2 regions of the Streptomyces sp. Da 82-17 genome follow, and region 2 is predicted to be linked to the other one. Evidence: riboswitches for the same ligand, from Rfam matches in the RefSeq annotation. Region 2 holds a riboswitch; the other holds the start of a gene.
The links. A riboswitch is a leader RNA that binds a small molecule or an ion and turns the genes downstream of it on or off. The one in region 2 is predicted to bind glycine.

Region 1 (15,516 bases), on a different contig from region 2:
GAAGCCGCGACCTTGAAGGACACGGCCTTCGCGGCGATCACGTGCTCGAGCGGGCCGCCCTGGAAGCCGGGGAAGACCGCGGAGTTCAGCTTCTTCGCGAAGTCCTTGTTGCGGGCCAGGATGATGCCGCCGCGCGGGCCGCCGAGCGTCTTGTGCGTGGTGGAGGTCACCACGTCCGCGTACGGCACGGGGTTCGGGTGCAGTCCGGCGGCGACGAGGCCGGCGAAGTGCGCCATGTCGACCCACAGGTACGCGCCGACCTCGTCGGCGATCCGGCGGAACTCGGCGAAGTCCAGGTGGCGCGGGTAGGCCGACCAGCCCGCGATGATCACCTTGGGCTGGTTCTCCTTGGCGAGGCGCTCGACCTCGGCCATGTCGACCAGACCGGCGTCGTCCACGTGGTAGGCGACCACGTTGAACTGCTTGCCGGAGAAGTTCAGGCGCATGCCGTGGGTGAGGTGGCCGCCGTGCGCCAGGTCGAGGCCGAGGATCGTGTCGCCGGGCTGGGCGATCGCGAACAGGGCGGCCTGGTTGGCGGAGGCGCCGGAGTGCGGCTGGACGTTGGCGTACTCGGCGCCGAACAGGTCCTTGATCCGGTCGATCGCGATCTGCTCGGTGACGTCGACGTGCTCACAGCCGCCGTAGTAGCGGCGGCCCGGGTAGCCCTCGGCGTACTTGTTGGTGAGGACGGTGCCCTGGGCCTCCATGACGGCGACCGGAGCGAAGTTCTCCGACGCGATCATCTCGAGGGTGGACTGCTGGCGGTGCAGCTCGGCGTCGACGGCCGCGGCGACGTCGGGGTCGAGCTCGTGCAGCGGGGTGTTCAGCACAGACATGGGGTACGGCGCCTCAGCTTCCGGAGAACTCGGTGTACTCGTCGGCGGTCATCAGGTCCTCCGGCTCGTCGGTGACGCGCACCTTGAAGAGCCAACCGCCCTCGAACGGGGCCGAGTTGACGAGCGACGGGTCGTCCACGACGTCCTGGTTGGCCTCGACGACCTCACCGGTGACGGGGGCGTACAGCTCGGAGACCGACTTCGTCGACTCCAGCTCGCCGCAGGTCTCGCCGGCGGTCACGGTGTCGCCGACCGAGGGCAGGTCCACGTAGACCACGTCGCCGAGGGCGTTCGCGGCGTGCTCGGTGATGCCCACCGTGGACACACCGTCGGCGGCGGCCGACAGCCACTCGTGTTCCTTGCTGTAACGCAGTTCCTTGGGGTTGTTGCTCATGGCCTGAATTCTCCTGTACGCGGGGAGGTGGTGGTGCAGACGGGTTGGGGAGGACTACTTCTGCCGCTGGTAGAAGGGCAGCGCGACGACCTCGTACGGCTCGTGGGTGCCGCGGATGTCCACGCCCACGCCCTTCGTGCCGGGCTCGGCGTGCGCGGCGTCGACGTACGCCATCGCGATCGGCTTGCCGAGGGTGGGGGACGGGGCGCCCGAGGTGATCTCGCCGATCACGGTGCCGTCGGCGACCACGGACATGCCGGCGCGCGGCACCCGGCGGCCCTCGGCGATCAGGCCGACGAGCTTGCGCGGCGGGTTCTTCTCGGCCAGCTCGGCGGCCTTCTCCAGGGCGGCGCGGCCCACGAAGTCGCCGGCCTTCTCGAACTTCACGACCCGGCCCAGACCGGCGTCGAACGGCGTCAGGTCGGTGCTCAGCTCGTGCCCGTACAGCGGCATGCCCGCCTCCAGGCGCAGGGTGTCGCGGCAGGACAGGCCGGCCGGGACGAGGCCGTACTCCTGGCCGGCCTCGGTGAGCGCCTGCCAGACCTGCTCGGCGTGCTCGGGCGCGAGGAACAGCTCGAAGCCGTCCTCGCCGGTGTACCCGGTACGGGCGATCAGGGCGGGGACGCCGGCGACGGTGCCGGGCAGGCCCGCGTAGTACTTGAGGCCGTCGAGGTCGGCGTCGGTGACCGCCTTGAGGATGGCGGGGGAGTGCGGGCCCTGGACGGCGAGCAGCGCGTACGCGTCGCGGTCGTCGCGGACCTCGGCGGCGAAGCCGGCGGCGCGCTCGGTGAGGGCGTCGAGGACGACCTGGGCGTTCGAGGCGTTGGCGACGACCATGTAGGTCTCGTCCTCGAGGCGGTAGACGATCAGGTCGTCGAGGATGCCGCCGTCCTCGCGGCAGATCATGGTGTAGCGGGCGCGGCCGGGCTTGATGGAGCCCATGTTGCCGACCAGGGCGTGGTCGAGGAGGGCCGCGGCCTGTGCGCCGGTGACGGTGATCTCGCCCATGTGGGACAGGTCGAAGAGGCCGGCGGCGGTGCGTACGGCGTTGTGCTCGTCGCGCTCGCTGCCGTAGCGCAGCGGCATGTCCCAGCCCGCGAAGTCGGTCATGGTCGCGCCGAGCGAACGGTGCAGCGCGTCGAGCGCGGTACGGCGCGGCGATACGGATTGGCTCATGTGTATGGCTCCCGGGGCATGACTGGCGAGGTCGTCCTCCCCATCTGTCATCGGAACCCGCGGTCTCACAACCTGGGATTCACAACCTGAGAGGTTCGCCGGGAGCCCGGCTTGCACCTTGGGTGGAGCCACACAGCGCGGCTCGCTTTTCAGATCTGCCTCGCCCGCGCGGTATGTGGGCCTGAGAGATTCAAGGGAGGATCTTGCTCCTTCGGCGCCCCGATGCTGGTCGGGGGCTCTCCCGCGCGGATTCAAGCGGCCGGTATGGAGTTGGCCCGCACATCATTGCACGCCGCCGGGCGGGGCGGCCGGGCCGCTGCGGATCTGTGACCGTCCCCTCCGGAAGCGCGGGCCCGGGCCCGGTCGCCGGAGGTCCGCCAGCGGCTGTGGCACAAGTGACGAGGGGTTGTGGCACAGCTGATGCCGTAATCCGCTTGTGCCCCATTACCGTCTCTTTACAGTGGGCGGGGAAGAGTCGCGTGACCGAACGGGGAGGACGATCACGGTGCACAAGGCCAGCGCGTATCCGGCGATGACCGCGACGAACGGCGTCACGGTGCCCGAGCAGCCGGGTGCTGCCGCGGTGCAGGCGAACTGTCCCGCGCCGGTCGTCCGCGACCTGCGGGACCGCGCCGGGCGGGTGCCTCGCCAGCTGTCCTTCGGCGAGGGCGACCTCGTCGTGGTCTCCGGTCTGCCCGGCAGCGGCAAGACGACGCTGATCGACCGCGTGGTGGCCGGGCCGCGCTTCGACTCCCAGGACGCCCGCGACCGCTGGTCCCGCCGCATGCCCGGCTTCCTGCCGTACGCGCTGTACCGCCCGCTGGTCCGGGTCGCGCACTACGCGTCGCTGCGCCGGGCCCTGCGCGCGGGCGCGAGCGTGGTGGTGCACGACTGCGGCACGCAGTCCTGGGTGCGCCGCTGGCTCGCCCGCGAGGCGCACCGCCGCGGCCGCGCCCTGCACCTGCTGCTGCTCGACGTGCAGCCGGACACGGCCCTGGCCGGTCAGCGCGAACGCGGCCGCGGCGTCTCGCGGTACGCGTTCGCGCGGCACCGCAGGGCCGTCGGCCGCCTGGTCCGGGACGCGGAGCGGGGCCGCATCCCGGCGGGCTGCGCGTCGGCGGTGCTGCTCGACCGGGACGCGGCGGACGGCCTGCGGGGCATCGGCTTCGGCCGCTGACCGCGCGGACTGCGCGGCCCGGGGCGGGCGTTAGGGTCTGTGGCGCAGGTCGGACATGGGGCCGGGTCTGCGGTCGGACAGATGCTGTGACACAGAGCTGAGCAGGGCGGCAGAGGTACGAGATGGACATTCCGGTGCAGGGTGCGCAGGGGCCCGAGGGGCATCCGTACGGGGGCTGGCCGGCGAACGAGCTGGAGGAGGTCCTCGCGGCCTCGCTCGGCGCCGCGGCGGAGCCCGGACCGCAGTCGGCGGGCGGCCGCATCCTGCAGGTGCTCGGCCGCAGCCGGGTGTGGGTGCCGCTGCCCAACGGCGGCAGCAAGGACAGCCCGAACCTCGACCTGCCGACGATGGACATCGGCGGCGCCGCGTACGTGCCGGTCTTCAGTTCCGAGGCCGAGCTGAAGCGGGTGGCCGGGGACCACATGGCGTTCACGGTGGCGCCCGCCGTGGAGTTCGCCCGCGGGCTTCCGCCGCTGCTCGGCATCGCCGTCAACCCCGAGGGCACGGTCGGGGTGCCGCTGCCGCCGCCCGCCGTGGCGGAGCTGTGCCGCACCGGGCGCACCGAGCTGGACGGCCCCGCGACCGGCGGCCGGGTCCGGCTCTTCGAGCCCGACTGGCAGGACGACCCGGTGGACTTCCTGTCCGCGGCGGGCGAGGAGTTCGCCGCGACGGGCGTGGTGCGCAGTGCCCGCCGCTGCCTCGCGAGCATCGAGGGGGAGAGCCCGGTGATGTTCGTCGGCGTCGAGCTGTCCCGCTGGGAGGGCTCGGACCGCAACCTGCCGATGGACGCGCTGGGCCGTGCGCTCGGCCGGGTGCCGGTGGCGTGGCCGGTGAACCTGGTGCTGCTCGACGTGGCGCAGGACCCGGTGGGGGACTGGATGCGGGAGAAGCTGCGGCCGTTCTACGCGGAGGGCTGACGCTGTTCCCGACCGCTCGCGGAGGCTTGAATTCCACTTGTGGGCGGTATTCGGGCTGTGGAGCGCCGCTGCGGAGCACGCCGCATAAGCTGGTTTCATAACCCGGGTGTCCCCGTCGAGGCCCGGGCGTCCCGCTCGGGGAGAGTCGGGGAAAGCAGTCGATGCGTACGGGGCGAAGGGGCGGTCAACTAGTGAGTGCGTCGGGCACGGCTGCGGCCGGAACGGTCGAGCACATGCTGCGCCAGGTCACACCCGGGCGGTACGACGCCTACGAAGCGCTGCTCGGCGCGCTCGCCGAGGGTCAGGTGTGGATGCTCCTCTGGCACGGCCAGGCCGGATCCCCGGACGCCCAGTACGGGAACATGGACGTGGAGGGCTACGGCTACGCGCCGTGCGTCACCTCCGCGCAGGAGCTCGCCGCCTCCGGCTGGAACCGGGCGCACGAAGTCGTCACCGGCGTCGACGTCGCCCGCACGCTCTTCCCCGACCACTACGGCCTGTGGCTCAACCCGCACGCGCCCGGCGGCGGCGTCGGCATCCCCTGGCTCGACCTGCGGCGCATCGCGACCGGCCTCGACAAGGCCCCCGCAGGACCCCTGCGGCTGTCCGAACCGGCCGTGGAAATCCCCCAGTTCTACGCCCACCTGACCCAGAACGCGCACCGCACGCCGGTCGTGCGGTCGCTGCGCCGCGCGTGGGTGCAGCCCGCGGTGGGTGCGCCGTATCTGGCCATCGGCCTGGACGTGTACGGCACGGACGCGGCGTCCGTGGACGCGGTCCGGGCGATGATGCAGCAGTCCATCGCCGCGGTCCCGGAGGGCCTGCCCGTCTCGACGGTCGCGCTGTCCGACGCGTACGACCCCGTCGCGATGTGGCTCCGCGCGAACGCCCGCCCGTTCTACGACCGCGAGGCGCATGTCGCTCCGCGCGGAGCGGGGTACGGCTATCCGCAGGGCCCGTACTGACAGGGCCCCGCACCCCTTCCCGGCGACTCCTCCGTCTGCGGCGCCGCGCTGGTTGCTCGCGCAGTTCCCCGCGCCCCTGGGTTGGGGCTTCGCCGCCAATCCCCGGCCGTCTTTCGCCCGCGGCGCCGCAGAAGAACGACTGCCGACCTTCGGGAAGGGGCGGGTAGGGGAAAACGGACCCCAAAGCGGCAACTCGCCCGCACCCCCGGCGAGTTGATCAAACCCCCCGCCCACGGAGTGGGAAGCGCCCACAACTTAGGCCCCTATACGGCCAGTTGACCGAATTTGCGCCCCCGCGAGGGAGACCTCGGCGTTCGCATAACGGAAGTCTGCTGGCCACATCACGGTTGCGCATCCATTCCCGGCCAGCACTGGCGGGTGATCGCGGACACATTGAAGACTCCCCGCATGTACGGCCTTTCGGGCCTGTGTGCGAGCTGCCTGAGACCAAACCGGCCACAGCGCCGGTGCCGCTCGCGCCACGCATAGGAACCAGTCGCTACAGCGGCAAGTGTGGGCCGGTCACCACCGGTTGAGAGGGGTCCCTGCCACGATGACGGCGCCAATGCATGACACACCCACGGACGTGGACAAGTCCGCGCCCGTAGAGGCGGAGGCCGCGGCCGAGTCCAAGGCGAAGAAGGTCGAAGGGCGTTCCCTCAAGCAGATCGCCTGGAACCGCCTGAAGCAGGACAAGGTCGCCCTGGCCGGTGGCATCGTTGTCGTGCTGCTCGTCCTCGTGAGCGTCTTCGCCCCGCTCCTGGTCAGCCTCTTCGGGCACCCGCCGAACGAGGGGCACCTCGACCAGCTCGAGGACCTCACCAACCTGCCCAAGGGCGCCCTCGGCGGCATCAGCGGCGACTTCCTGTTCGGCGTCGAACCCAACACGGGCCGCGACGTGTTCAGCCGGATCGTCTACGGCGCCCGCATCTCGATGCTCGTCGCCGTGCTCGCCGCGTTCGTCGCCGTCGTCCTCGGCACGCTCTTCGGCATCATCGCCGGCTACTTCGGCGGCTGGGTGGACGCGCTGATCAGCCGCGTGATGGACGTGCTGCTCTCCTTCCCGCAGCTGCTCTTCATCATCGCCCTGGTCTCCGTGCTCCCCGACGACCTGCTCGGCCTGAGCGGCAGCGGCGTCCGGATCGCCACCCTGATCCTGGTCATCGGCCTCTTCGGCTGGCCGTACATCGGACGCATCGTGCGCGGCCAGACGCTGTCCCTGCGCGAGCGCGAGTACGTCGAGGCGGCCCGCAGCCTGGGCGGCGGATCGAGGCACATCCTCTTCCGCGAGCTGCTGCCGAACCTGGTCGCGCCGATCACCGTCTACACCACGCTGATGATCCCGACCAACATCCTCACCGAGGCCGCGCTCAGCTTCCTCGGCGCCGGTGTCCGTCCCCCCACCGCCTCCTGGGGCGGCATGCTCCGGGACGCGCTCAGCGTGTACGAGCACGATCCGATGTTCATGGTCTTCCCCGGTCTGGCGATCTTCCTGACCGTGCTGGCCTTCAACCTCTTCGGCGACGGGCTGCGCGACGCCCTGGACCCCAAGGGAACCCGTTAACTCCCCACATCTGACTTGCCCCTGCCGCACCGTCAGGTGGCTCTTCCCAAGGTTCCGAGGCAGTCATGGCCGAGGACCGAGAATCTCGGAGGATGCGAGAAAATGCCCACTTCCACGAAACGCAGGTTCACCGCCGGTGCGGCGCTCGTCGTAGCCGCCCTGATGACCACCACGGCTTGCGGCGGTGGCGGCGGCGAAGAGGAGAGCGGCGAGGGTGCCGGCTACAACGCGGGCATCGGCAAGATCGCCAACAAGTCGAACAAGAAGGGCGGCACGCTCAAGTTCATCGCGAAGCAGCCCATCGACTCGGCCGACCCGCAGCGCGCCTACTACGGCATGACCTGGGACTTCATGCGCTACTACACGCGCACCCTGGTCACGTACGACACCAAGCCCGGCGAGGCCTCCAACAACCTCGTCCCCGACCTCGCCGAGTCCAAGGCCGAGATCAGCGACGACGGCAAGACCTACACGTACAAGCTGCGTGAGGGTCTGACCTGGGAGGACGGCTCCAAGCTGACCTCCAAGGACATCAAGTACGGCATCGAGCGCATCTGGGCCACCGAGGTCATCACCGGCGGCCCCGCCTACCTGAAGCAGGTCCTCGACCCCAAGGGCGAGTACGAGGGCCCGTACAAGGACAAGTCGAAGGACAAGCTCGGCCTGAAGGCGATCGAGACCCCGGACGACCGGACGATCATCTTCAAGCTGCCGCAGCCCAACAGCGACTTCGAGAACATGCTGGCCATGCCCTCCGGCTCCCCCGTGAAGCAGGAGAAGGACACCAAGGCCAAGTACGCGAACATGCCGTTCTCGTCCGGCCCGTACAAGTTCGAGTCGTACCGGCCCGGCAAGAGCCTCACTCTCGTCCGCAACAAGGCGTGGAAGAAGTCCTCGGACCCGGTCCGCCCCGCGCTGCCCGACAAGGTCACCGTCACCTTCTCCGCCAACAAGGAGGAGAACGACAAGAAGCTGATCGCGGGCGAGTACGACATCGACATGAACGGCACCGGTATGACCCAGTCGGGCCGTATCACCGCCATTCAGGACCACAAGGCCAACGTCGACAACATGGAGACGGACTTCATCCGGTACGTCGCCCTGGTCACCAAGACGAAGCCGCTCGACAACGTCGAGTGCCGCAAGGCCGTCTTCTACGGCACCGACTTCGCCGCTCTGCAGAAGACCCGCGGCGGCAAGCTCGCGGCCGGCGAGATCGCCACCAACGCGCTGCCCAAGTCCATCCCGGGCGCGGACGACTACGACCCGTACGGCGTCCTGGAGCGCAAGGGCAAGCCGGACGCCGCCAAGGCCAAGGACGCGCTGAAGAAGTGCGGCAAGCCGAACGGCTTCTCCACCAAGATCACCGCGCGGACCGACAACCCCGGTGAGAAGGAAGCGGCCACGCAGCTGCAGCAGGACCTCGGCAAGGTCGGCATCAAGCTCGAGGTCGACACCATCCTCGGCTCCGAGTCGTCCTCCATCACCGGCTCGCCCGCCGTCACCAAGAAGCGCGGCTACGGCATGGTGATGAGCGGCTGGGGCCCGGACTTCCCGTCCGGCCAGGGCTTCGCGCAGCCGCTCTTCGACAGCCGCTTCATCGCCGAGAACGGCAACTACAACGAGGCGCAGATCGAGGACAAGAAGATCGACAAGTACTTCGACGACGCCATCGCGGCCAAGTCGCCGGAGGACGCCGCCAAGATCTACACCGACCTCAACCACCGTGTGATGGACCTGGCCGTGTGGATGCCGTTCCTGCAGGAGAAGAACATCACCTGGCGCGGCAACGACGTGACCAACGTGTACTCCTCCGCCGCCTACAGCGGCCGCTACGACTACATCATGCTCGGCAAGAAGTAGTCGTCAGCCCGTCCCTCTCGCCGAACCCCGCCAGTCCGAAGGGCAGGTGATGGCCCCGGTCGGCGGCCGGATCCCCGCAACCCGGAGATCCGGCCGCCGACGGGCCGCGCACAGTGCTTGCTTATCTCATCCGGCGCCTGGGCGCCGTCATCGTGATGGTGCTGGTCGTGCTGCTCACGACCTTCGTCATCTTCTACATGCTGCCCAAGTGGGCCGGCCAGGACCTCGCCGTGCTCTTCGCCGGCAAGAACTCCGGCGCCGAGCAACTGGAGGGCATCCGGCAGAAGTTGGGCCTCAGCGACCCGCTGCTCGTGCAGTTCTGGGAATTCGTACGAGGCATCCCGTTCGGCCGGACGTTCGCCAACGGTGACGACGTCACCCAGTGCCCCGCGCCCTGCCTCGGCTACTCGTTCCGCACCGAAGCGCCCGTCTGGGACACCCTCAAGGACGCGCTTCCGGTCACCATGGCGATGGCGGGCGGTGCGGCCGTGCTCTGGCTGCTCGGCGGTGTCACCAGCGGTGTGGTCTCCGCGCTCAAGCGGGGCACCATCTGGGACCGTTCGGCGATGGTCGCCGCGCTCTCCGGCGTCTCCATGCCGATCTTCTTCACCGGCATGATCATGATGGGCATCTTCGTCCACAGCCTCGGCTGGATCCACATCGACGACACCCTCACCGCCGGCGACTCCCTCGGCACCTGGATCGAGACGCTGATCCTGCCGTGGATCGTGCTCGCCTTCCTGCACGCCGCGATGTACGCCCGCCTCACCCGCGCCACCATGCTGGAAGTGCTCGGCGAGGACTACATCCGCACCGCGCGCGCCAAGGGCGTCACCGAACCCGTGGTGATCAGGCGGCACGCGCTGCGCTCCACGATGACCCCGATCCTGACGGTCTTCGGCCTGGACCTCGGCGTGCTCCTGGGCGGCGCCATCCTCACCGAAGTCACCTTCAACCTGCCGGGCCTGGGCAACGAGGCGGTCAAGGCGATCGACGGCAAGGACCTGCCGATGATCCTCGGCGTGACGCTGTGCGCGGCACTCGCGATCGCCATCGCCAACCTCCTCGTAGACCTGATGTACGCCGTCATCGACCCGCGAGTGAGGCTCGGATGAGCGACCTGAAGAAGACCGGAGCCGCCGTCGGCGAGCCGGTCACCGACTCTCCCGCACCCTCCGCGTTCCTCGAAGTACGCGACCTGAAGGTGCACTTCCCCACCGACGACGGCCTGGTGAAGTCCGTCGACGGCCTCAGCTTCCAGCTGGAGAAGGGCCAGACCCTCGGCATCGTGGGCGAGTCCGGCTCCGGCAAGTCCGTGACCTCGCTCGGCATCATGGGCCTGCACACCGCCGGCCAGTACGGCAAGCGCAAGGCGCAGATCTCCGGCGAGATCTGGCTGGACGGCAAGGAGTTGCTGTCCAGCGACCCGGACGAGGTGCGCCGGCTGCGCGGCCGCGACATGGCGATGATCTTCCAGGATCCGCTGTCGGCCCTGCACCCGTACTACACGATCGGCAAGCAGATCGTGGAGGCGTACCGGGTCCACCACGACGTCGACAAGAAGACCGCGCGCAAGCGGGCCATCGAGATGCTCGACCGCGTCGGCATCCCGCAGCCCGACAAGCGCGTGGACGCCTACCCGCACGAGTTCTCCGGCGGCATGCGGCAGCGCGCGATGATCGCGATGTCGCTCGTCAACAACCCCGAACTCCTCATCGCCGACGAGCCGACCACCGCGCTCGACGTGACGGTGCAGGCGCAGATCCTGGACCTGATCCGCGATCTGCAGAAGGAGTTCGGCTCGGCCGTCATCATCATCACCCACGACCTCGGCGTGGTCGCCGAGCTCGCGGACAACATCCTGGTGATGTACGGCGGCCGCTGCGTCGAGCGCGGCCCCGCCGAGAAGGTCTTCTACGAGCCCCAACACCCGTACACCTGGGGCCTGTTGGGTTCGATGCCGCGCATCGACAAGGAGCAGACCGAGCGCCTCATCCCGGTCAAGGGCTCCCCGCCCTCGCTGATCAACATCCCGTCCGGCTGCGCCTTCAACCCGCGCTGCCCGTACGCGGACCTGCCCAAGGACAACGTGACCCGCACGGTCCGCCCCGAGCTGGCCGAGAGCGACGCCGGCCACTGGAGCGCCTGCCACCTCACGCGGGAACAGCGGGAACGTATCTGGACCGAAGAGATTGCGCCCAAGCTGTGAGCGAAGAGCGAAGCGAAGACCGTAGCGAAGCCCGTACCGACGACGGGGAACTCCGCGAGATGCGCGAGAACAACGAGGACCGTCCGCCGGCGCCCGAGACCGGCTCGGTGTCGACCGTGGCGGACCCCGCGCCCGGCGAGGTGCTGCTCAAGGTCAGCGGACTGCAGAAGCACTTCCCCATCCGCAAGGGCGTCCTGCAGCGGCAGGTCGGCTCGGTCAAGGCCGTCGACGGCATCGACTTCGACGTGCGCTCGGGGGAAACCCTGGGCGTCGTCGGCGAGTCCGGCTGCGGCAAGTCCACCATGGGCCGTCTGATCACGCGCCTGCTCGAACCGACCGCAGGCACGGTCGAGTTCGAGGGCCGGGACATCACGCACCTCGGCGTGCGCGGCATGCGGCCGATGCGCCGCGACGTCCAGATGATCTTCCAGGACCCGTACTCGTCGCTGAACCCGCGGCACACCGTCGGCTCGATCGTCTCGGCGCCGTTCAAGCTGCAGGGCGTCACGCCCGAGGGCGGCGTCAAGAAGGAGGTCCAGCGCCTCCTGGAGGTCGTCGGCCTCAACCCCGAGCACTACAACCGCTACCCGCACGAATTCTCCGGCGGCCAGCGGCAACGCATCGGCATCGCCCGGGCGTTGGCCCTCAAGCCGAAGCTGGTCGTCGCCGACGAGCCGGTCTCGGCGCTCGACGTGTCGATCCAGGCCCAGGTGGTCAACCTCCTCGACGACCTGCAGGAGGAGCTCGGCCTCACCTACGTGATCATCGCCCACGACCTGTCGGTCATCCGGCACGTCTCGGACCGGATCGCGGTGATGTACCTCGGCAAGATCGTCGAGCTGGCGGACCGCAAGTCGCTGTACGAGTCGCCCATGCACCCGTACACGAAGGCGCTGCTCTCCGCGGTGCCGGTACCGGATCCGCGCCGGCGGGCGGCGAAGAGCGAGCGGATCCTGCTCCGCGGTGACGTGCCGTCCCCGATCGCCCCGCCGAGCGGCTGCCGTTTCCACACGCGGTGCTGGAAGGCGACGCAGATCTGCAAGACGGCGGAGCCGCCGCTGCTCTCCCTGGCCACGGGGCACCAGGTGGCCTGCCACCACCCGGAGAACGCGGCGGACCAGGCGCCGCAGGACACGGTTCTGCTGACCGCGGCGGTCAAGGCGGCGGAGACGGCGGGGGTGGAGGTTCCGGAGAACGCGACCCCCACCACGGACGAGTCCTGACCCCCAGGGGGCTCCGCCCCCGGCCCCCCGCCTCCTCAATCGCCGGAGGGGCTAGCGGGGTTCGTTGTCGGCTTTTCCGCCGTCGTGGCTGGTCGCGCAGTTCCCCGCGCCCCTATCGGGGCACGTCCCCACCTGCCCCCTGCCCCGCCGCGGGTGGGCGGGGACGAGGGCGGGCCCCCGCACCCCGCTGTGGGTGGGTGGGGTTGGGGCGGGATCCCACCCTCCCCCCCGCCCCCCGCTGTGGGCAGGCGTTCCGCAGGGCGGAACGGGTGGGCACAGCGGTCACCACGACGGTGGGGAAGCCGAACGACGGCCCCTGAGGAGCCCCTCCGGCGTGTGAGGAGCGGGGGCCCGGGGGCGGAGCCCCCTGGGGTGGGCGTGGCGAGCCGCACCTGCACGGACCGTGCACAATTCACCCCGTGTTCCAGGACCTCTTCACCCCTTCCGTCCAGCACAGCCTCGATCTGGCCGGAATCTTCGTCTTCGCCATCTCCGGGGCCCTACTGGCCGTACGCAAGAACTTCGACGTCTTCGGCATCGCCGTACTCGCCGAGGTCACCGCGCTCGGCGGCGGAATCTTCCGGGACGTGATCATCGGCGCCGTGCCCCCGGCCGCCTTCACGGACCTCGGCTACTTCGTCATGCCGCTCTTCGCCGCCGCGCTCGTCTTCTTCCTGCACCCGGAGGTCGAGCGGATCAACCGTGCGGTGAACGTCTTCGACGCGGCCGGCCTCGGCCTGTTCTGCGTCACGGGCACCGTGAAGGCGTACGAGTACGGGCTCGGCCTCACCTCGTCGGCCGCGCTCGGCCTGGCCACGGCGGTCGGCGGCGGTGTGCTGCGCGACGTGCTCGCGAACGAGGTCCCGTCGCTGCTGCGCTGGGACCGTGACCTGTACGCCGTGCCGGCGATGGTCGGCGCCGGCATCGTCGTCCTCTGCATCCGCTTCGACGCGCTCAACCCGCTGACCAGCGGGATCGCCGTCGTCACCGCGTTCGTCCTGCGGCTGCTCGCCATGGCGCGGCACTGGCGGGCCCCGCGCGCCTGGAACCGGCGGTCCGCCGTCGAAGAAAAAGCTACCGCTCAGTAGTTTCCTGTTGTACCGTGCTGGCCATGACTCAGGGCACGACACAGGACGCGGCGCCGAGCGCGACCTCGGCCGCCATCGGCGACGGCTCGGCCGTCATCGGCGACAGCGAGTTCGACCGCGACACCGCCGTGGTGCGCCGCGAACCGGGCGTCTACGACATCGACCTGTCCGCGGGCTGGACCATCATCAACGCCGTCAACGGCGGCTATCTCCTCGCCGTCATCGGCCGCGCCCTCGCCGACGCCCTGCCGCACAGCGACCCGTTCACCATCTCCGCGCACTACCTCACCGCCTCCCAGCCGGGTCCGGCCGTGATCCGCACGGAGACGGTCCGCGCCGGCCGCACTCTCTCCAACGGGCAGGCCTCCCTGTTCCAGTACGAGGCCGACGGCACCGAGGTCGAACGCATCCGCGTCATCGCCTCGTACGGAGACCTGGACGCCCTGCCCGACGACGTCCGCACCTCCGCCGAGCCCCCGGCCATCCCGCCGATCGAGCAGTGCTTCGGCCCGCAGGACGCGCCGGACGACGCCCCCGTGCAGGGCAGTACCGCCATCGCCGAGCGGCTCTGGCTGAAGCTCGACCCGGCCACCCTCGGCTGGGCGCTCGGCGCGCCCTCCGGCAAGGGGGAGATGCGCGCCTGGTTCGGGCTCGCCGACGGCCGCGACGCCGACCCGCTCTCGCTGCTCCTCGCCGTGGACGCGCTGCCGCCGACCGCGTTCGAGCTGGGCCTGTCCGGCTGGGTGCCGACCGTCGAGCTGACCGTGCACGTCCGCTGCCGTCCCGCGCCCGGGCCGCTGCGCGTCGCGATCTCCACCCGCAACCTCGCCGGGGGCTTCCTGGAGGAGGACGCCGAGGTCTGGGACAGCGCGGGCCGACTCGTCGCCCAGTCCCGCCAGTTGGCCAGGACCGTCCTCGCCCGCTGAGGCTCTTGGGCCGTAGGCGATCCTGGGTGGCGTGAAGTCCGAACGGCTGCTCTCCATCCTGCTGCTGCTCCAGACCCGCGGCCGCGTACCCGCGCACGAGCTCGCCGAGCGCCTCGAGGTCTCCGTACGCACCATCTACCGCGACGTCGAGGCGCTCTCCGGCAGCGGCGTCCCGGTGTACGCGGAGCGCGGGCGGCACGGCGGCATCGCGCTGCTGCCCGGCTACCGCACGGACGTCACGGGGCTCACGGCCGACGAGTCGCGCTCCCTGTTCGTGCTCGCCGCGGAGGGTACGCACGCCGCGCTCGGCCTGGACTCCGCGATCGGCTCGGCGCTGCGCAAGGTCATGGCCGCGCTCCCCGCCCCGCACCGGCCCGCCGCCGAGCTGGCCGCGCGGCGCATCCTCGTCGACCCGGTGCGCTGGCTCGGCGGACCGCAGCCCGCCGTCGACCTGGAGGCGCTGCAGGACGCGGTGTTCAGCGACCGGCGCGTGCACGTGCGGTACCGGCACAGCGGCGCCTCCGCTGCCCGGGCCTACACCGTCGACCCGTACGGCCTCGTCTCGAAGGCCGGCGTCTGGTACCTGGTCGCCGACCGGGACGGCGCGCCCCAGCTCCTGCGCGTCGACCGGGTCGAGGCGGCGGCCGTGACGGACGAGCCGGTGCGCAGGCGCGACGGCGTCGAACTCGCCGACGTTTGGGCGGAGTTGCGGCGCCGGGTGGAGGACCGGGCGGGGGCGATCGCCGTGGAGGCGCGGGTGCGGCGGCCGTGGCTCGACATGTTCGTCCGCATGAACGGCGCGTACATGACGGAGCCGCCCGGCTCGTCCGACTCGGAGTGGGTGCCGGTCCGCCTCGCCTTCGGCGACATCCGCGAGTCCCGCCAGCTCCTCGCCTTCACCGACCGCGCCGAGGTCCTCTCCCCGAGGGAGGTGCGGGAGGAACTGGCGAGGGCGGCGGCCTCGATCGTGTCGTTGTACGACGACGCCGACTCGCGCGCCCCGTAAGGCGGCGCGGGGAACTGTGCGCCCAGCGACCACGGCGCGGCAGACGAACGTGCCGGGCCTCAGTCCTCGTCCAGCCAGTGCGCGCTGCCGACCGCCAGGAGGCGCAGGCGGCGGCGGGCCGTGTGGGCGGCCTCGGCGCGGGGGCCGGGGCCGGTCGCCTCCAGGAACTCCG
Region 2 (15,516 bases):
TTCTGCCGATCTGGCTGACGGCGCTCTTGCTGGCGCGCGAACTGCTGCTGCTGGTGATGGTCGGTATCCTCCGGCGGCACGGATATCCGCCGCCGCAGGTGAACTTCCTTGGAAAAGCTGCGACGTTCAACCTCATGTACGCCTTCCCGCTGCTGCTTCTCAGCGACGGCACGGGGTGGCTCTCGTCGTTGGCTGCTATTTTCGGCTGGGCGTTCGCCGGATGGGGTACAACGCTGTACTGGTGGGCAGGGATCCTCTATGTGGTTCAGGTCCGCCGGCTCGTCAAGGCGGACTCCAAGGCCGATTGAGCCTGTCGAATCTGCGACCGAAGACCGGTACGCGGTCCGCGCTTGAGGCGGACCTGCTCGGACGGGCTAAGTCGGCAAGACAGTCGTCTCTTCGAGGAGGACGCTTCCGACATGAAAGCCGTCGTGATGGCCGGCGGCGAAGGCACTCGTCTTCGCCCCATGACCTCGAGCATGCCCAAACCGCTCCTGCCGGTGGCGAATCGGCCAATCATGGAGCACGTGCTGCGGCTGCTCAAACGGCATGGGCTCAGCGAAACCGTCGTCACCGTTCAGTTTCTGGCGTCGCTCGTCAAGAACTATTTCGGTGACGGTGAAGAGCTCGGAATGGAGCTCACCTATGCCAATGAGGAGAAGCCACTAGGCACCGCAGGGAGCGTCAAGAACGCGGAAGAAGCACTCAAGGACGATGCGTTCCTCGTCATCTCCGGGGATGCGCTGACCGACTTCGACCTCACCGAACTCATCAATTTCCACAAGGAAAAGGGCGCACTGGTCACGGTTTGTCTGACCAGGGTGCCCAATCCGTTGGAGTTCGGCATCACCATCGTCGACGAAGACGGCAAGGTCGAGCGCTTCCTCGAGAAGCCCACCTGGGGACAGGTCTTCTCCGACACCGTCAACACCGGCATCTACGTCATGGAGCCGGAAGTCTTCGACTACGTACAGCCCGACGTCCCCGTCGACTGGTCCGGTGACGTGTTCCCGCAGCTGATGAAGGACGGAAAGCCGATCTACGGCTTCGTCGCCGAGGGCTACTGGGAGGACGTTGGCACCCACGAGAGCTACGTGAAGGCCCAGGCGGACGTCCTCGAAGGAAAAGTCGACGTAGAACTCGACGGATTCGAGATCTCGCCCGGAGTGTGGGTCGCCGAAGGGGCGGAAGTGCACCCCGACGCCGTGCTGCGCGGGCCGCTCTACATCGGGGACTACGCGAAGATCGAAGCCGACGTGGAAATTCGCGAGCACACCGTCGTCGGCTCCAACGTCGTCGTGAAGAGCGGGGCGTTCCTGCACAAGACCGTGGTGCACGACAACGTGTATGTCGGGCAGCAGTGCAATCTGCGCGGTTGCGTCATCGGGAAGAACACCGACGTCATGCGGGCCGCGCGGATCGAGGACGGGGCCGTCATCGGGGACGAGTGCCTCATCGGTGAAGAGTCCATCGTGCAGGGCAACGTACGCGTCTATCCGTTCAAGACCATCGAAGCCGGCGCGTTCGTCAACACCTCCGTGATCTGGGAGTCCCGCGGCCAGGCGCATCTGTTCGGGGCCCGCGGAGTGTCCGGAATTCTCAACGTCGAGATCACGCCGGAACTGGCCGTTCGACTGGCCGGGGCCTATGCGACGACGTTGAAGAAGGGGGCCACCGTCACCACCGCCCGTGACCATTCGCGTGGCGCGCGGGCGTTGAAGCGGGCCGTGATCTCCGCGTTGCAGGCGAGCGCCATCGACGTACGGGATCTGGAGAATGTGCCGTTGCCCGTGGCGCGGCAGCAGACCGCGCGGGGCAGTGCCGGCGGAATCATGATCCGTACGACACCAGGGGTGCCGGACTCCGTCGACATCATGTTCTTCGACGGGCGCGGGGCCGACCTTTCGCAGGCCAGTCAGCGGAAACTCGACCGGGTCTATGCGCGGCAGGAATACCGGCGGGCGTTCCCCGGGGAGATCGGGGATCTGCGTTTCCCGGCCAGCGTGTACGACTCGTACACCGGGTCGTTGCTGCGGAATGTCGATACCAGCGGGATCGCGGAGTCCGGGCTGAAAGTCGTGGTCGACGCGTCCAACGGAAGTGCCGGACTCGTGCTGCCCAGCCTTCTCGGGAAGCTCGGGGTCGACGCCCTGACCGTCAATCCCGGACTCGACGAATCGCGGCCCACCGAATCCATCGAGGCGCGGCGGGCCGGGCTCGTACGGCTCGGGGAGATCGTCGCGTCCGCGCGGGCCGCGTTCGGTGTGCGGTTCGACCCGGTCGGCGAACGCCTGTCGCTCGTCGACGAGAAGGGGCGGATCATCGAGGACGACCGGGCGCTGCTCGTGATGCTCGACCTGGTGGCCGCGGAGCGGCGCAGCGGGCGCGTGGCGCTGCCGGTGACGACGACGCGGATCGCCGAGCAGGTCGCCGCGTACCACGGCACGCAGGTGGAGTGGACGACGACGTCGCCGGACGATCTGACCAGGGTCGGGCGGGACGACGCGACGATCTTCGGCGGCGACGGGCGCGGCGGGTTCATCGTTCCGGAGTTCAGCAGCGTCTTCGACGGTACGGCGGCGTTCGTACGGCTCATCGGACTGGTGGCGCGTACGCAGCTCACGCTCAGCCAGATCGACGCGCGGATCCCGCGGGCGCACGTGCTGCGGCGGGACGTGCCCACGCCGTGGGCCGTGAAGGGGCTCGTGATGCGCCGGGTCGTCGAGGAGGCGGGCGAGCGGTCCGTGGACACCACCGACGGCGTGCGGGTCGTGGAGGCCGACGGGCGCTGGGTGATGGTGCTGCCCGACCCGGCCGAGGCCGTCACCCATCTGTGGGCCGAAGGGCAGGACGACACCTCCGCTCAGCATCTGCTCGACCAGTGGTCCGCGGTGGTGGAGAGCGCCGGACGCTGACCTCGGGGCGTGCCGGGCGGCGCCCCCGCCCGGCACGCCGGTGGGGCCATTCGGAGGTACGGGGCGCGACGTGCGACGATGTGCGGCATGCCGCAGCCCCCCGTTCGGAGCACACCCTCCCCGCCCTCGCGCCCGGACGCTTCGATGTCGCTGCTCACCAACGTGATGGACCACAGCCTCGACGACGGCTACGCGGAGGCGGCGGCCCGCAAGCAGGCCGAGGGCAACGGCGGTCTGCCGCGTACGCTGCGGGCCAAACTGGGCCTCGCCGCAGGCCTTGTGCTGGCCGCGCTGGTCGTGACGGTCGGGGCGGCGCAGGCGCGGATAGCGGCGCCGGTCGTCGCGAAGGAGCGCGAGGAGCTCATCGACCGCATCGAGCGCGAGACGGACGCCGCCGAGAAGCTCGAGGGCGACGTCGACGCGCTGCGTGACGACGTCGGCCGGCGCCAGCGCGCCGCACTGCAGAAACACGGCGGTGACAAGGGCGAGTTGACGGCCCTGCTCTCGGGCGCGACCGAGGTGTACGGGCCGGGCGTCCGCCTGGTCGTCGACGATGCGAAGAACACCGAGCAGGGCGGGGGCGGGCCGCGCGAGAGCAGCGGCTTCTCCGACAACGGCCGGGTGCGCGACAGGGACATGCAGCAGGTCGTCAACGGCCTCTGGCAGTCCGGCGCGGAGGCCATCGCCATCAACGGCCAGCGGCTGACGTCGCTGTCGGCGATCCGTGCGGCGGGCGACGCCATACTGGTCGACAACAAGCCGCTGGTGCCCCCGTACACGGTGCTCGCGGTGGGGAACGGGCAGCAGTTGAGCACCGAGTTCCAGGACAGCGTCGACGGGCAGTATCTGCACGCGCTGCAGGAGAACTTCAACATCAGGGCGCGCATCTACGTGGAGGACGAGGTGCGGCTGCCCGCCGCGCCGAGCCTCATCGTTCGCAATGCTGAGCCGCTAGCAGGAAAGGGCACATCGTGATCGCCGTACTGGGCCTCGTCGTGGGAGTCGTGGTCGGACTTTTGGTCCGGCCAGAGGTTCCCGCGGTGGTCGAGCCGTATCTCCCGATCGCCGTGGTGGCGGCACTCGACGCGGTGTTCGGTGGCCTGCGCGCGATGCTCGACGGGATCTTCGACGACAAGGTGTTCGTCGTGTCCTTCCTGTCCAACGTGGTCGTGGCCGCGCTGATCGTGTTCCTGGGCGACAAGTTGGGCGTGGGCGCGCAGCTGTCGACGGGCGTGGTCGTCGTGCTCGGCATCCGGATCTTCTCCAACGCTGCCGCGATCCGGCGGCACGTGTTCCGGGCGTGAGGCCGATGCGGAGCGAACTGCCCCCAGAGGAGCCCAACAAGCCGGAGCAGTCCGGGGAAGCGGCGAAGCCCGCCGAGGCCGAGACACCGCCGTCCGCTTCATCTCGTACGGATCGTGCGGATGGTGCGGAAGGCGCGGATCGTACGGAGAAGTCGGCGGCCGACGCGGGAGCTCCGGCCGGTGACGCGACCGGTACGAAGGAGAGCGGCGGCGAGGCGGAGCTGACCGGTCGGCAGCGTCTCGCGCGGAGCCTGTGGCCGCCGAAGGTGTCGCGGGCCCAACTCATCGTCGCGCTGCTGCTGTTCGTGCTCGGGCTCGGTCTGGCGATCCAGGTGCGGTCCAACAGCGAGAGCAGTGCTCTGCGCGGCGCGCGACAGGAAGATCTTGTCCGCATTCTCGATGAACTCGACGACCGTACTCAGCGTCTTGAGGACGAGAAGCAGCGTCTCGACGACCAGCGCACCGAGTTGGAGAACAGCTCGGACCAGGCCGAGGAGGCGCGTAAGCAGACGATCGAGAAGGAGCGGCAACTGGGCGTGCTGGCGGGCACGGTGGCGGCGCAGGGACCGGGCATCACCCTGACCGTGACCGACTCCAGGGGCGCGGTCGAGGCGGACATGCTGCTCGACGCGATCCAGGAGCTGCGCGCGGCCGGTGCGGAGGCGATTCAGATCAACGACGTACGGGTCGTGGCGGGCACCTATCTCGAGGACGCCGCAGGGGGAGTGAGGGTGGACGGCCGCAAGGTCGCGGCGCCGTACCGCTTCAAGGTCATCGGCAAGCCGCAGGACCTGGAGCCGGCGCTCAACATCCCTGGCGGCGTTGTCCAGACGCTGGAGAAGGAGCAGGCCACGGTCGCGGTGGCACAGGCCGAGAAGATCGTCGTTGATGCCTTGCGACGGGCGAATCGTCCTGACTACGCTCGGTCGTCCTCCTAGTGAGGCGGGGGTACATGAGGGCAGTTGTGCAGGGACAAGGAGTAGCGGGGGGTCGACGCATCGGAAGCATGGTGCGTGGTGGAAACTGTCGGGTGGATACGGACGTTGTGACTATGTCCGTGTTTCCGATGTACGCCGGTGTGAGCATTCAGGGTTCGTCCTGCCCCACGGGCGGGTCTGTTTCGGTCAAGGGGAATCGCCCGTGAAGTTGTTTGCGAAGTTGTTCGGCAAGAGCGGCCGGGAGGACGGTGGCGACGCCACCGCTCGGCACCGCGCGCCGCACCAGGGAGACGCCGAGGCGCAGGGCGCCGAGCGGCCGTTGTTCCGTGACGAGGTGTCCGGCGGCAGCGGTGACCTTTCCGGCGGCCGGGGCGCGTCTTCTGTTGACCCTGCGGCGTCCGGCCGCATAGGTTTCGGGGAACCGTCAACCTCAAGTACGGGTGGAGAGTTTGCCTCCGGCCCGTACGCATCCGACGCCGCGCGGCAGGAGGATCCGTCCATGTCGGCCTTGCCGGTTTGTACCAGGTGCGGGCATCGGAACGCCGAGGCCAGCAGGTTCTGTTCCAACTGCGGTTCGCCGCTGCGCGCGGGCGCGGCCGCGGAGCGTCCCTCGGAGACGACGTCGACGATCTCGATCTCCGGCATCGAGGCGTACGACGCGGAGGCGACAGGGCAGACGCAGTCGCCCGCGCTGTCCCCGGAGGCCCAGGCCGCCGTGGACGCGCTGCCGCTCGGCTCGGCCCTCCTGGTGGTCCGCCGGGGCCCGAACTCGGGCAGCCGCTTCCTCCTCGACGGCGAGCTGACGACGGCGGGCCGGCACCCGCAGAGCGACATCTTCCTGGACGACGTGACGGTGTCGCGCAGCCATGTGGAGTTCCGCCGCGGCGCCGACGGCACGTTCACCGTCGCCGACGTGGGCAGCCTCAACGGCACGTACGTCAACCGGGAGCGGATCGACTCGGTCCCGCTGTCGAACGGCGACGAAGTGCAGATCGGTAAGTACCGGCTGGTCTTCTACGCGAGCCAGCGGAGCATCTGACCCTCCCCCTGGCTCCGTCCGGGGGAGCACTCCAGGGAAGGTCCATGCGTCAATCACCGAGGGGCGGTGCCGAATCCGGCACCGCCACCGCGGGCGGTCGCCTGGTGAGCATCGGTTCGGTGCTCAATCAGCTGCGCGACGAGTTCCCCGAGGTCACCATCTCCAAGATCCGTTTCCTGGAGTCCGAGGGGCTCGTCGAGCCGCAGCGCACACCGTCCGGGTACCGGAAGTTCAGCCCCGAGGACGTCGAGCGGCTCGCTCAGGTGCTGCGCATGCAGCGCGACCACTACCTGCCGCTGCGGGTCATCAAGGAGCACCTGGACGCCGCCGAGCGCGGCGAGGACGTACAGCTGCCCTCCGTGGGCCCGCAGCGCAGCCACGGGGATCTGGCGGACGACCTGCCGGAGGTCGTCGTGCACGCCGCCGCCCTGGTCGGGCGGGCGGAGTTCCTGGAGGCGGCCGAGGTCAGCCCGGAGCAGCTCGACGAGTGGGAGTCGTACGGCCTGATCACGCCGGTGGCGGACGGTGGGTACGACATCGAGGCCGTGCAGGTGGCACGGCTGATCGCGCAGCTGGGCGATTTCGGGATCGAGCCACGGCATCTGCGGGCCATGCGCGCCTCGGCCGAGCGGGAGGCGGGCCTGGTCGAGCAGGTCGTCGCACCGCTGCGCCGGCACCGTAATCCGCAGACCAGAGCCCATGCGGAAGCCCGTACGAAGGAACTGGCGACCCTGACGGTCCGGCTGCATTCGGCGCTGGTGCAGACCGCTCTGCGGGTCCGGTTGCACTGACGAGAAGTCGGCCCGACTACCCAAACCTGCCTGGCAGGTCCTAGGGTTGCTGTGTGAATGAGCTCGACGTCGTCGGTGTCCGGGTCGAAATGCCCTCCAACCAACCGATCGTGCTCCTGCGTGAAGTGGGAGGCGATCGGTACCTCCCCATCTGGATCGGTCCAGGGGAGGCGACCGCCATCGCCTTCGCACAGCAGGGGATGGCGCCTGCGAGGCCGCTGACGCACGACCTGTTCAAGGACGTGCTGGAGGCGGTGGGTCAGGAGCTCACGGAAGTGCGCATCACGGACCTGCGGGACGGTGTTTTCTACGCGGAGCTGGTGTTCGCCAGCGGGGTCGAGGTCTCGGCCCGTCCGTCCGACGCGATAGCGCTCGCGCTGCGCACCGGTACGCCGATCTTCGGCAGTGACGGTGTGCTCGACGACGCGGGGATCGCGATTCCGGACGAGCAGGAGGACGAGGTGGAGAAGTTCCGCGAGTTCCTCGACCAGATCTCGCCGGAGGATTTCGGCACCAACAGCCAGTGAAGCGCCGCTCACGCGGACCTGTCAGACCATTCGGCTAGCCTTTCCCGGCGGTGGGGCACCGGAAACCACTCTCAGGGTGATTATCACTCGGCATGCCGAGTGTGGCGTTCGTTGACGCACCCATGGGTACTGCCTACCGTCGAGAAGGCAGGTCAAGGACGGAGGTCGGCGTGAGAAGCAGCGGCGACGGTACGGCTGGGGGAGCTTCCGGGCGCAGTCCGGGAGAGAGCGGGCCGTATCCGCTCCACGGCAGGGCAGTCGGGCAGGGGCCTCAGCGGCCTGCACTGAGCGGGGTGGACATGACCCCGGAACAGGTGGGGTACCGAGGGCCGACGGCTTGTGCCGCGGCCGGCATCACCTACCGGCAGCTGGACTACTGGGCGCGTACGGGGCTCGTGGAGCCCAGCGTGCGGCCCGCGTACGGATCGGGCACCCAGCGGCTCTACAGCTTCCGTGACGTGGTCCTGCTCAAGATCGTGAAGCGTTTCCTGGACACGGGCGTCTCGCTGCAGAACATCCGCACGACGGTCCAGCATCTGCGCGACCGCGGGTTCGCGGACCTGGAGCGGATGACGCTGATGAGCGACGGTGCGACGGTCTACGAGTGCACGTCGCCCGACGAGGTCGTGGATCTGCTCCAGGGCGGCCAGGGGGTCTTCGGGATCGCCGTGGGCGTCGTGTGGCGTGACGTGGAGGCGGCACTGTCGCAGCTGCACGGCGAGCGCATCGACACCGGAGAGACGCTCATCGGGCACAACCCCATGGACGAGCTGGCCCGGCGCCGCAATCGCGCCGGTTGAGGGCGGGCGCGCCGGGGCCTGCGGGGGCTGAACGCGCCGCGTTGTCAGTGGCGTAGGGCAAGCTCGGTCTTGTGAGATCGACGCCCACGATTCTGCATCTGGACATGGATGCCTTCTACGCATCGGCGGAGCAGGCGGCCAAGCCCAGCCTGCGCGGAAAAGCCGTGATCGTGGGCGGGCTCGGGCCACGCGGTGTCGTGGCCACGGCGTCGTACGAGGCCCGGCGGTTCGGGGTGCACTCGGCGATGCCGATGGGGCAGGCGCGCAGGCTGGCGCCGAACGCCGCGTATCTGGTGCCGAGATTCGGGCTCTACCGGGACGTCAGCGAGCAGGTCATGGAGTTGCTGCGGGGGCTCTCGCCGCTGGTGGAGCCGCTCAGCCTGGACGAGGCGTTCGTGGACCTGGAGGCCGGCGGGGTCGCCTCGGACGAGGCGTCGGCCCGGGCCGTGGGGGAGCAGCTGCGGGCGGACATACGGCAGGTGACGGGGCTGACGGGGTCGGTGGGTCTGGCCGCGTCCAAGATGGTCGCGAAGATCGCCTCGGAGGAGGCGAAGCCGGACGGGCTGCGGCTGATCGTGCCGGGCACCGAGCGGGAGCTGCTCGGGCCGATGTCGGTGCGGACGCTGCCCGGCGTCGGGCCGGTCACCGGGGACCATCTGCGGCGGGCCGGGATCGTCACCGTCGCCGAGCTCGCTGAGGCCGGTGAGGACGAGCTGGTGCGGCTGCTCGGCAAGGCGCACGGCGGGCATCTGTACGAGATGGCGCTGGCGCGGGACGAGCGGCCGGTGGTGGCCGAGCGGGACACCAAGTCGGTGTCGGTGGAGGACACCTTCGACATCGACATCCACGACCGGGTGCGGGTCCGCCTCGAGGTGGACCGGCTCGCGGAGCGGTGCGTGCAGCGGCTGCGCGCGGGCGGGCACTCGGGCCGCACGGTGGTCCTGAAGGTGAGGCGGTACGACTTCTCGACGCTGACCAGATCCGAGACCCTCCGCGGCCCCACAGACGACCCCGGTGTCGTACGGGAGGCCGCGGCGCGGCTGCTGGAGTCCGTGGACACCACGGGCGGGGTGCGGCTGCTCGGGGTGGGAGTGTCCGGGCTCGCCGACTACACGCAGGAGGACCTCTTCGCGCAGGCGGCACAGGCGGCGGCACTGGTGGCTCAGGCCGAGGCGCAGGCGGCTCAGGACGCGCAGGACGCCCCGGCCGAGGAGACGCAGGGCAAGGAGGAGCTGGAACGGCGGGAGCGGGGCGAGGAGGCGGCCGAGGGGGAAGGGCCGGGCCCTGTGTCCGGGGAGGGCGTGCCGGGGCCGGAGGCGGCCGTCGAGGCCCCGGCGGAGCGGCGTTGGCTGGCGGGGCACGACGTCCGGCACGCGGAGTTCGGGCCGGGATGGGTGCAGGGCAGCGGGCTCGGGCGGGTCACGGTGCGGTTCGAGACGCCGTGGTCGCCGCCGGGGCGGGTGCGGACGTTCCGGAGCGACGATCCGCTCCTGGAGCCCGGGGAGCCGCTGCCGCTGGTGGTCCCGCCGGACGGCCCCGTCCCGGAGGGTGAGGGCGTGCACGCGGCTCGGGCGGAGCCGCGGGCGGAGGGGGAGGCGGCCGGTCGGGCCGGGGCTTCTCCGGCTCAGGCGGGGGCGTCCGGGTCCTCCGCGCCGGCGATGCGGCCGAAGTCGCGGTCCGGAGGCGGCTCTTCCATGGGGGCGGAGACGTCGATCCCGTAGTGGTGGTAGAGCTGCAGTTCCTGCTCGGGTGAGAGGTGGCGGCCCACGCCGAAGTCGGGGGCGTCCTTGATCAGGGAGCGTTCGAAGGGGACGCGCAGGGCGCCCTCCACCAGCTCGCTCGGCTCCAGGGGTACGAAGGCGTCCCGGCTGAACAGCCCCGTCCGTATCGCCGCCCACTCCGGGGTGCCGGTGGCGTCGTCGAGATAGACCTCGTCCACGGTGCCGAGCTTGGAGCCGTTGCGGTCGAACGCCTTCCGGCCGATCAGGCTCCGCGGATCCATGTCGGTCTGCACGGTCCCTCCAGAAGGTCGCGAGTCATCCGTCATCACTACGAAAGAGCAGTTTTCCGGCGAAGGCCACTCGAGCCTCGATGGGTCCGGCTCTCCCTGACTGGCCGGATGTCCGCGCTGGTAGGCTGGCCACGGCTGCTGACCCCGTGCGGGAGAGCTCTCCGATCGACGAAGACGCTGATCGGAGGCGCCGAAGGAGCAAATCCTCCCCGGAATCTCTCAGGCACCTGTACCGCACGGACGAGGTCACTCTGGAAAGCAGAGCGGGTGTCGACGGCTTCCGCTCTCACCGACGGTGAAAGCCGGGTCGCAGCGAGCGGGCGGTCCGGTGAAGCTCTCAGGTTGAGATGACAGAGGGGGAGGCCGTCCGGGTACCCGCGCCGTGGTGCCCCTCGTAGGTCGCAATCGACCAGGAGGCCTCCGCAAATGAACGCCCCTCGCATTCCGCTCTCCCAGCTGGAGCGCGGCATCCCCTTCGAGCAGCGCCACATCGGCCCCGACGCCGAGGCCCGCGCCAAGATGCTCGCCCAGGTCGGGTACGGCTCGCTGGACGAGCTCACCGCGGCCGCCGTGCCGGACGTCATCAAGAGCGCCGAGGCGCTGCAGCTCCCCGCCGAGCGCACCGAGGCCGAAGTCCTCGCCGAACTGCGGTCGTTCGCCGACCGCAACGAGGTCCTCGCCCCGATGATCGGCCTCGGCTACTACGGCACGTTCACGCCGCCGGTGATCCTCCGCAACGTCATGGAGAACCCCGCCTGGTACACGGCGTACACCCCGTACCAGCCGGAGATCTCGCAGGGGCGGCTCGAGGCGCTGCTCAACTTCCAGACCGTGGTCGCCGACCTGACCGGGCTGCCCACCTCCGGCGCCTCGCTGCTCGACGAGGGCACCGCGGCCGCCGAGGCCATGGCGCTGTCGCGGCGCGTCGGCAAGGTCAAGGACGGCGTCTTCCTGATCGACGCGGACGCCCTGCCGCAGACCGTCGCCGTGATCGAGACGCGGGCCGAGCCGACCGGCGTCGAGGTCGTCGTCGCCGACCTCAGCGAGGGCATCCCGGCCGAGGTGGCCGAGCGCGGCGTCTTCGGCGTGCTGCTGCAGTACCCGGGCGCCTCCGGCGCCGTACGCGACCTGAAGCCGGTGATCGAGCAGGCGCACGAGCTGGGCGCGGTCGTGACCGTGGCCGCCGACCTGCTCGCGCTGACGCTGCTGACCTCGCCCGGCGAGCTCGGCGCGGACATCGCGGTCGGTACGACGCAGCGCTTCGGCGTGCCGATGGGCTTCGGCGGGCCGCACGCCGGATACATGGCGGTGCGCGAGAAGTTCGCCCGCAGCCTCCCCGGCCGCCTCGTCGGCGTCTCCGTGGACGCCGACGGCAACAAGGCGTACCGCCTGGCGCTGCAGACCCGTGAGCAGCACATCCGCCGCGAGAAGGCGACCAGCAACATCTGCACCGCGCAGGTGCTGCTCGCCGTGATGGCCGGGATGTACGCCGTGTACCACGGTCCGCAGGGCCTCAAGGACATCGCGCAGCGCACCCACCGGTACGCCACGATCCTCGCCGAGGGCCTGAAGGCCGGCGGCGCCGACATCGTGCACGGCACGTACTTCGACACCCTGACCGTGCGCGTGCCCGGCCGGGCCGCGGGCGTCGTGGAGACGGCGCGGGAGCGCGGCGTCAACCTGCGCCTCGTGGACGCCGACCACGTGTCGATCGCCTGCGACGAGACCACCACGCGGGCCCAACTGGCCGCCGTGTGGGCCGCGTTCGGCGTCGAGGGCGACATCGAGGCGCTCGACTCCGCCGTCGCCGACACCCTGCCCGAGGGCCTTCTGCGCACCGACGCGTACCTCACGCACCCGGTGTTCCACCAGTACCGCTCCGAGACGGCGATGCTGCGCTACCTGCGCAAGCTGTCCGACCGGGACTACGCCCTGGACCGCGGCATGATCCCGCTCGGCTCCTGCACGATGAAGCTGAACGCGACGACCGAGATGGAGTCCGTCACCTGGCCCGAGTTCGGCGCGCTGCACCCCTTCGTGCCGGCCGAGCAGGCGCAGGGCTATCTGACGCTGATCCGTGAGCTGGAGGAGCGGCTCGCCGAGGTCACCGGCTACGACAAGGTGTCGCTGCAGCCCAACGCCGGTTCGCAGGGCGAGCTGGCCGGTCTGCTCGCGGTCCGCGGGTACCACCGGGCCAACGGCGACGAGCAGCGCACGATCTGCCTGATCCCGTCCTCCGCGCACGGCACGAACGCCGCGAGCGCCGTGATGGCCGGCATGAAGGTCGTCGTCGTGAAGACCGCCGACGACGGCGAGATCGACGTCGAGGACCTGCGCGCCAAGATCGAGAAGCACCGTGACGAGCTCGCCGTGCTGATGATCACGTACCCGTCGACGCACGGTGTGTTCGAGGAGCACGTCGCCGACATCTGCGCGCAGGTGCACGACGCGGGCGGCCAGGTGTACGTGGACGGCGCGAACCTCAACGCCCTGGTGGGGCTTGCCAAGCCGGGCCGGTTCGGTGGCGACGTCTCGCACCTCAACCTGCACAAGACGTTCTGCATCCCGCACGGCGGCGGCGGCCCCGGCGTCGGCCCGGTCGGTGTGCGCGAGCACCTCGCCCCGTACCTGCCGAACCACCCGCTGCAGCCCGCCGCGGGCCCGGAGACGGGGGTCGGTCCGATCTCGGCGGCGCCGTTCGGCTCGGCGGGCATCCTGCCGATCTCGTGGGCGTACGTCCGGCTGATGGGTGGCGAGGGCCTGAAGCGGGCCACGCAGGTCGCGGTGCTCGGCGCGAACTACATCGCCAAGCGCCTGGAGCCGCACTTCCCGGTGCTCTACACCGGGCCCGGCAACCTCGTCGCGCACGAGTGCATCATCGACATCCGCCCGCTGACCAAGGCCACGGGCGTCACCGTCGACGACATCGCGAAGCGCCTGATCGACTACGGCTTCCACGCGCCGACCATGTCGTTCCCGGTGGCCGGCACGCTGATGATCGAGCCGACGGAGAGCGAGGACCTCGCGGAGCTGGACCGGTTCTGCGAGGCGATGATCGCGATCCGCGCGGAGATCGAGAAGGTCGGCTCCGGCGAGTGGCCCGCCGAGGACAACCCGCTGCGCAACGCCCCGCACACGGCCGCCGTGCTCGCGGGCGATTGGGAGCACGCGTACAGCCGCGAGGAGGCCGCGTTCCCGGCCGGTGTCGAGGCCGCCGACAAGTACTGGCCGCCGGTGCGCCGCATCGACCAGGCCTTCGGCGACCGCAACCTGGTCTGCTCCTGCCCGCCGATCGACGCGTACGAGAGCTGATCCTGGCCGCCTGAGGCGGTTCGGGCACAGAAATGGGCCGGTTCGGAGAGTGATCTCCGGGCCGGCCCGTTGTGTTCGGTACGCCTGCGGCGCCCTCTACGCGGCGCGCACCACCTGGTCGGTGCCGAGCGGGCGGTGCGGGGCGATGATCTGCCCGTCCGGCAGCAGCTCACCGGTGTCCTCGAAGAGCAGGACTCCGTTGCACAGCAGGCTCCAGCCCTGCTCCGGGTGGTGCGCCACGAGCCGGGCGGCCTCCCGGTCGGCGGATTCGGCTGTGGGGCAGGGTGGCTGGTGCTGGCACATGGCTGTGTTCTTTCGGTCCGTCGTGGTTGGGATCTGCGTCCTGCGACTCGATGCGGCGTTCATACCGCCCCCCGTTTGTGTGTCGGTCCGATCCAAGTGTTGCCCTACAGACGTGAATCCGCAGGCATTTGACGGCAGCGCTCCACACCGGAGTAGGACGCGTCACTCGTGCGGACGGTTCAGCCAACTCCGTTGTCTCTTCGGGTGGTTCGGGGTGGCCGGATGGGGCTAGTCCGGTCGGGCCGGTCAGGCGGGGGAGCCGAGCAGGGGCGGTGCGGGTTTGATCCGGTGGGTGAGGACCGGCAGGAGGTCCGCGGCCCGGTGCGGGAGGTGCGCGGCGATCCCGGGCGGCGCGGGCGCCAGCGGTACGAGCAGGTCGGTCGGCCGGAGCGGGCCCGCGCCGGGGTCGGCGGCGGGGTCGCCGTGCAGCCACAGGGTGAGCATGTACAGCTCGGGCACGGACAGGAGCCGGGGCTGGTAGGCGGCGGGCAGGGCTTCGGCCTGGCGTACGGCGCTTTCGGCGGACGTGACGTACGGGCCTTCGAGGAAGTGGGAGAACGTCCAGCCGTCGGGCGTGAGCCGGGTGTCGGCGGCGGCGACCGTGCGGTCTCCCGGGGCGGCGACGGTGCGGACTCCGTTGTGGTCGGCGGTGCGGTCTCCGTTGCGGTCTCCGTTGCGGCCGCGGGTGTCGTCGCTGCCGGTGCGGAGCAGGAAGCGCCAGCCGGTGTGCCGGGTGCGGGGCGGGCCGCCGGCGGGGGCGGTGCGGCTCAACACGTGGACGGGGAGGGCGAGTTCGGGCCGCACGGGGCCGGTGGCGGAGCACAGGGCGGGCGTGCGCGCCTCGCGCACGGCGGTGGGGGAGCCGAGTGCCGCTAGGACGCTGCGCAGGGCGGGCGCGGGAGCGGTCGTGAAGTGCAGCGGCATGATGGGTCGCCTCTCGTTCGACAGGCTGGGCGTGCGCGATGCGCGGATGCGCGGGTGGCGGTGGGGCGCACGGGGCAGAGCGGGACGACGCTGTCGGCTCTGGGGGACGGCGGGGCGGGGAACCGGTCCGGAACGCCGTCCCGGGAGCGCCAACTCTCCGTCTCGTTCGCGGAGTTTATACGACGGGTGTTCAGTCGTTGTTTCGTCTATCGGCTTCCGTGAGGGCCCGCAAGACGTTATTCGGTCTGCTCAATACGGGGTGTGCCCGGGGGTTTTACGGAGGCCCCGCGCATGACCTCGGGATCTGTTCCGCGAGGGGTCGGCCTGATGTCGTCGGCGTTTTTCACGAGGCATGTTCGGCGAGCAACTGCACTTTGTCTCTTGCCCCTTGAATGTGCCGGACGGCCACAGGGTTGAGCTTAGTGGCCCGTGGGCATGTGCGGGGCGTTATCTATCGAGGAGGGACGCTTCGATGGGGGAGAAGGTCGCGGCCGGTGTGTTCGACCTGGCCGACAGGCAGCGGTACCGCAGGAAGGTGCAGCAGTGTCTCGCGGCGCTGCGGCGACTCCTCGACGAGGAGCGTTTCGACCGTCCCAGGAATCTGATGGGGATGGAGATAGAGCTGAATCTGGCGGGGCCCGAGGGGCTGCCG

Region 1: another riboswitch for glycine. It lies ahead of gcvT (glycine cleavage system aminomethyltransferase GcvT); the one in region 2 lies ahead of gcvP (aminomethyl-transferring glycine dehydrogenase).

What each region holds. Positions count from the first base shown of each region.
Region 1 covers NZ_JBJURH010000001.1:149,231-164,746, reverse strand. Annotated here, with positions in the region: gene glyA (serine hydroxymethyltransferase) at 1-836, opposite strand, end outside; gene gcvH (glycine cleavage system protein GcvH) at 850-1,230, opposite strand; gene gcvT (glycine cleavage system aminomethyltransferase GcvT) at 1,285-2,406, opposite strand; glycine riboswitch at 2,566-2,660, opposite strand; gene ACIDOF_RS00715 (AAA family ATPase) at 2,939-3,583, shown strand; gene ACIDOF_RS00710 (enhanced serine sensitivity protein SseB) at 3,706-4,500, shown strand; gene ACIDOF_RS00705 (enhanced serine sensitivity protein SseB C-terminal domain-containing protein) at 4,692-5,465, shown strand; gene ACIDOF_RS00700 (ABC transporter permease) at 6,019-7,029, shown strand; gene ACIDOF_RS00695 (ABC transporter substrate-binding protein) at 7,132-8,892, shown strand; gene ACIDOF_RS00690 (ABC transporter permease) at 9,006-10,007, shown strand; gene ACIDOF_RS00685 (ABC transporter ATP-binding protein) at 10,004-11,101, shown strand; gene ACIDOF_RS00680 (ABC transporter ATP-binding protein) at 11,161-12,324, shown strand; gene ACIDOF_RS00675 (trimeric intracellular cation channel family protein) at 12,744-13,412, shown strand; gene ACIDOF_RS00670 (thioesterase family protein) at 13,436-14,338, shown strand; gene ACIDOF_RS00665 (helix-turn-helix transcriptional regulator) at 14,370-15,344, shown strand; gene ACIDOF_RS00660 (TetR family transcriptional regulator) at 15,404-15,516, opposite strand, start outside.
Region 2 covers NZ_JBJURH010000014.1:193,254-208,769, reverse strand. Annotated here, with positions in the region: gene ACIDOF_RS24000 (CDP-alcohol phosphatidyltransferase family protein) at 1-308, shown strand, start outside; gene ACIDOF_RS23995 (sugar phosphate nucleotidyltransferase) at 420-2,915, shown strand; gene ACIDOF_RS23990 (DUF881 domain-containing protein) at 2,994-3,890, shown strand; gene ACIDOF_RS23985 (small basic family protein) at 3,887-4,219, shown strand; gene ACIDOF_RS23980 (DUF881 domain-containing protein) at 4,225-5,157, shown strand; gene ACIDOF_RS23975 (FHA domain-containing protein) at 5,243-6,196, shown strand; gene ACIDOF_RS23970 (MerR family transcriptional regulator) at 6,241-6,987, shown strand; gene ACIDOF_RS23965 (bifunctional nuclease family protein) at 7,041-7,514, shown strand; gene ACIDOF_RS23960 (MerR family transcriptional regulator) at 7,637-8,314, shown strand; gene ACIDOF_RS23955 (DNA polymerase IV) at 8,386-10,035, shown strand; gene ACIDOF_RS23950 (PRC-barrel domain-containing protein) at 9,939-10,328, opposite strand; glycine riboswitch at 10,465-10,570, shown strand; gene gcvP (aminomethyl-transferring glycine dehydrogenase) at 10,752-13,637, shown strand; gene ACIDOF_RS23940 (DUF5999 family protein) at 13,734-13,940, opposite strand; gene ACIDOF_RS23935 (hypothetical protein) at 14,187-14,864, opposite strand; gene ACIDOF_RS23930 (glutamate--cysteine ligase) at 15,337-15,516, shown strand, end outside.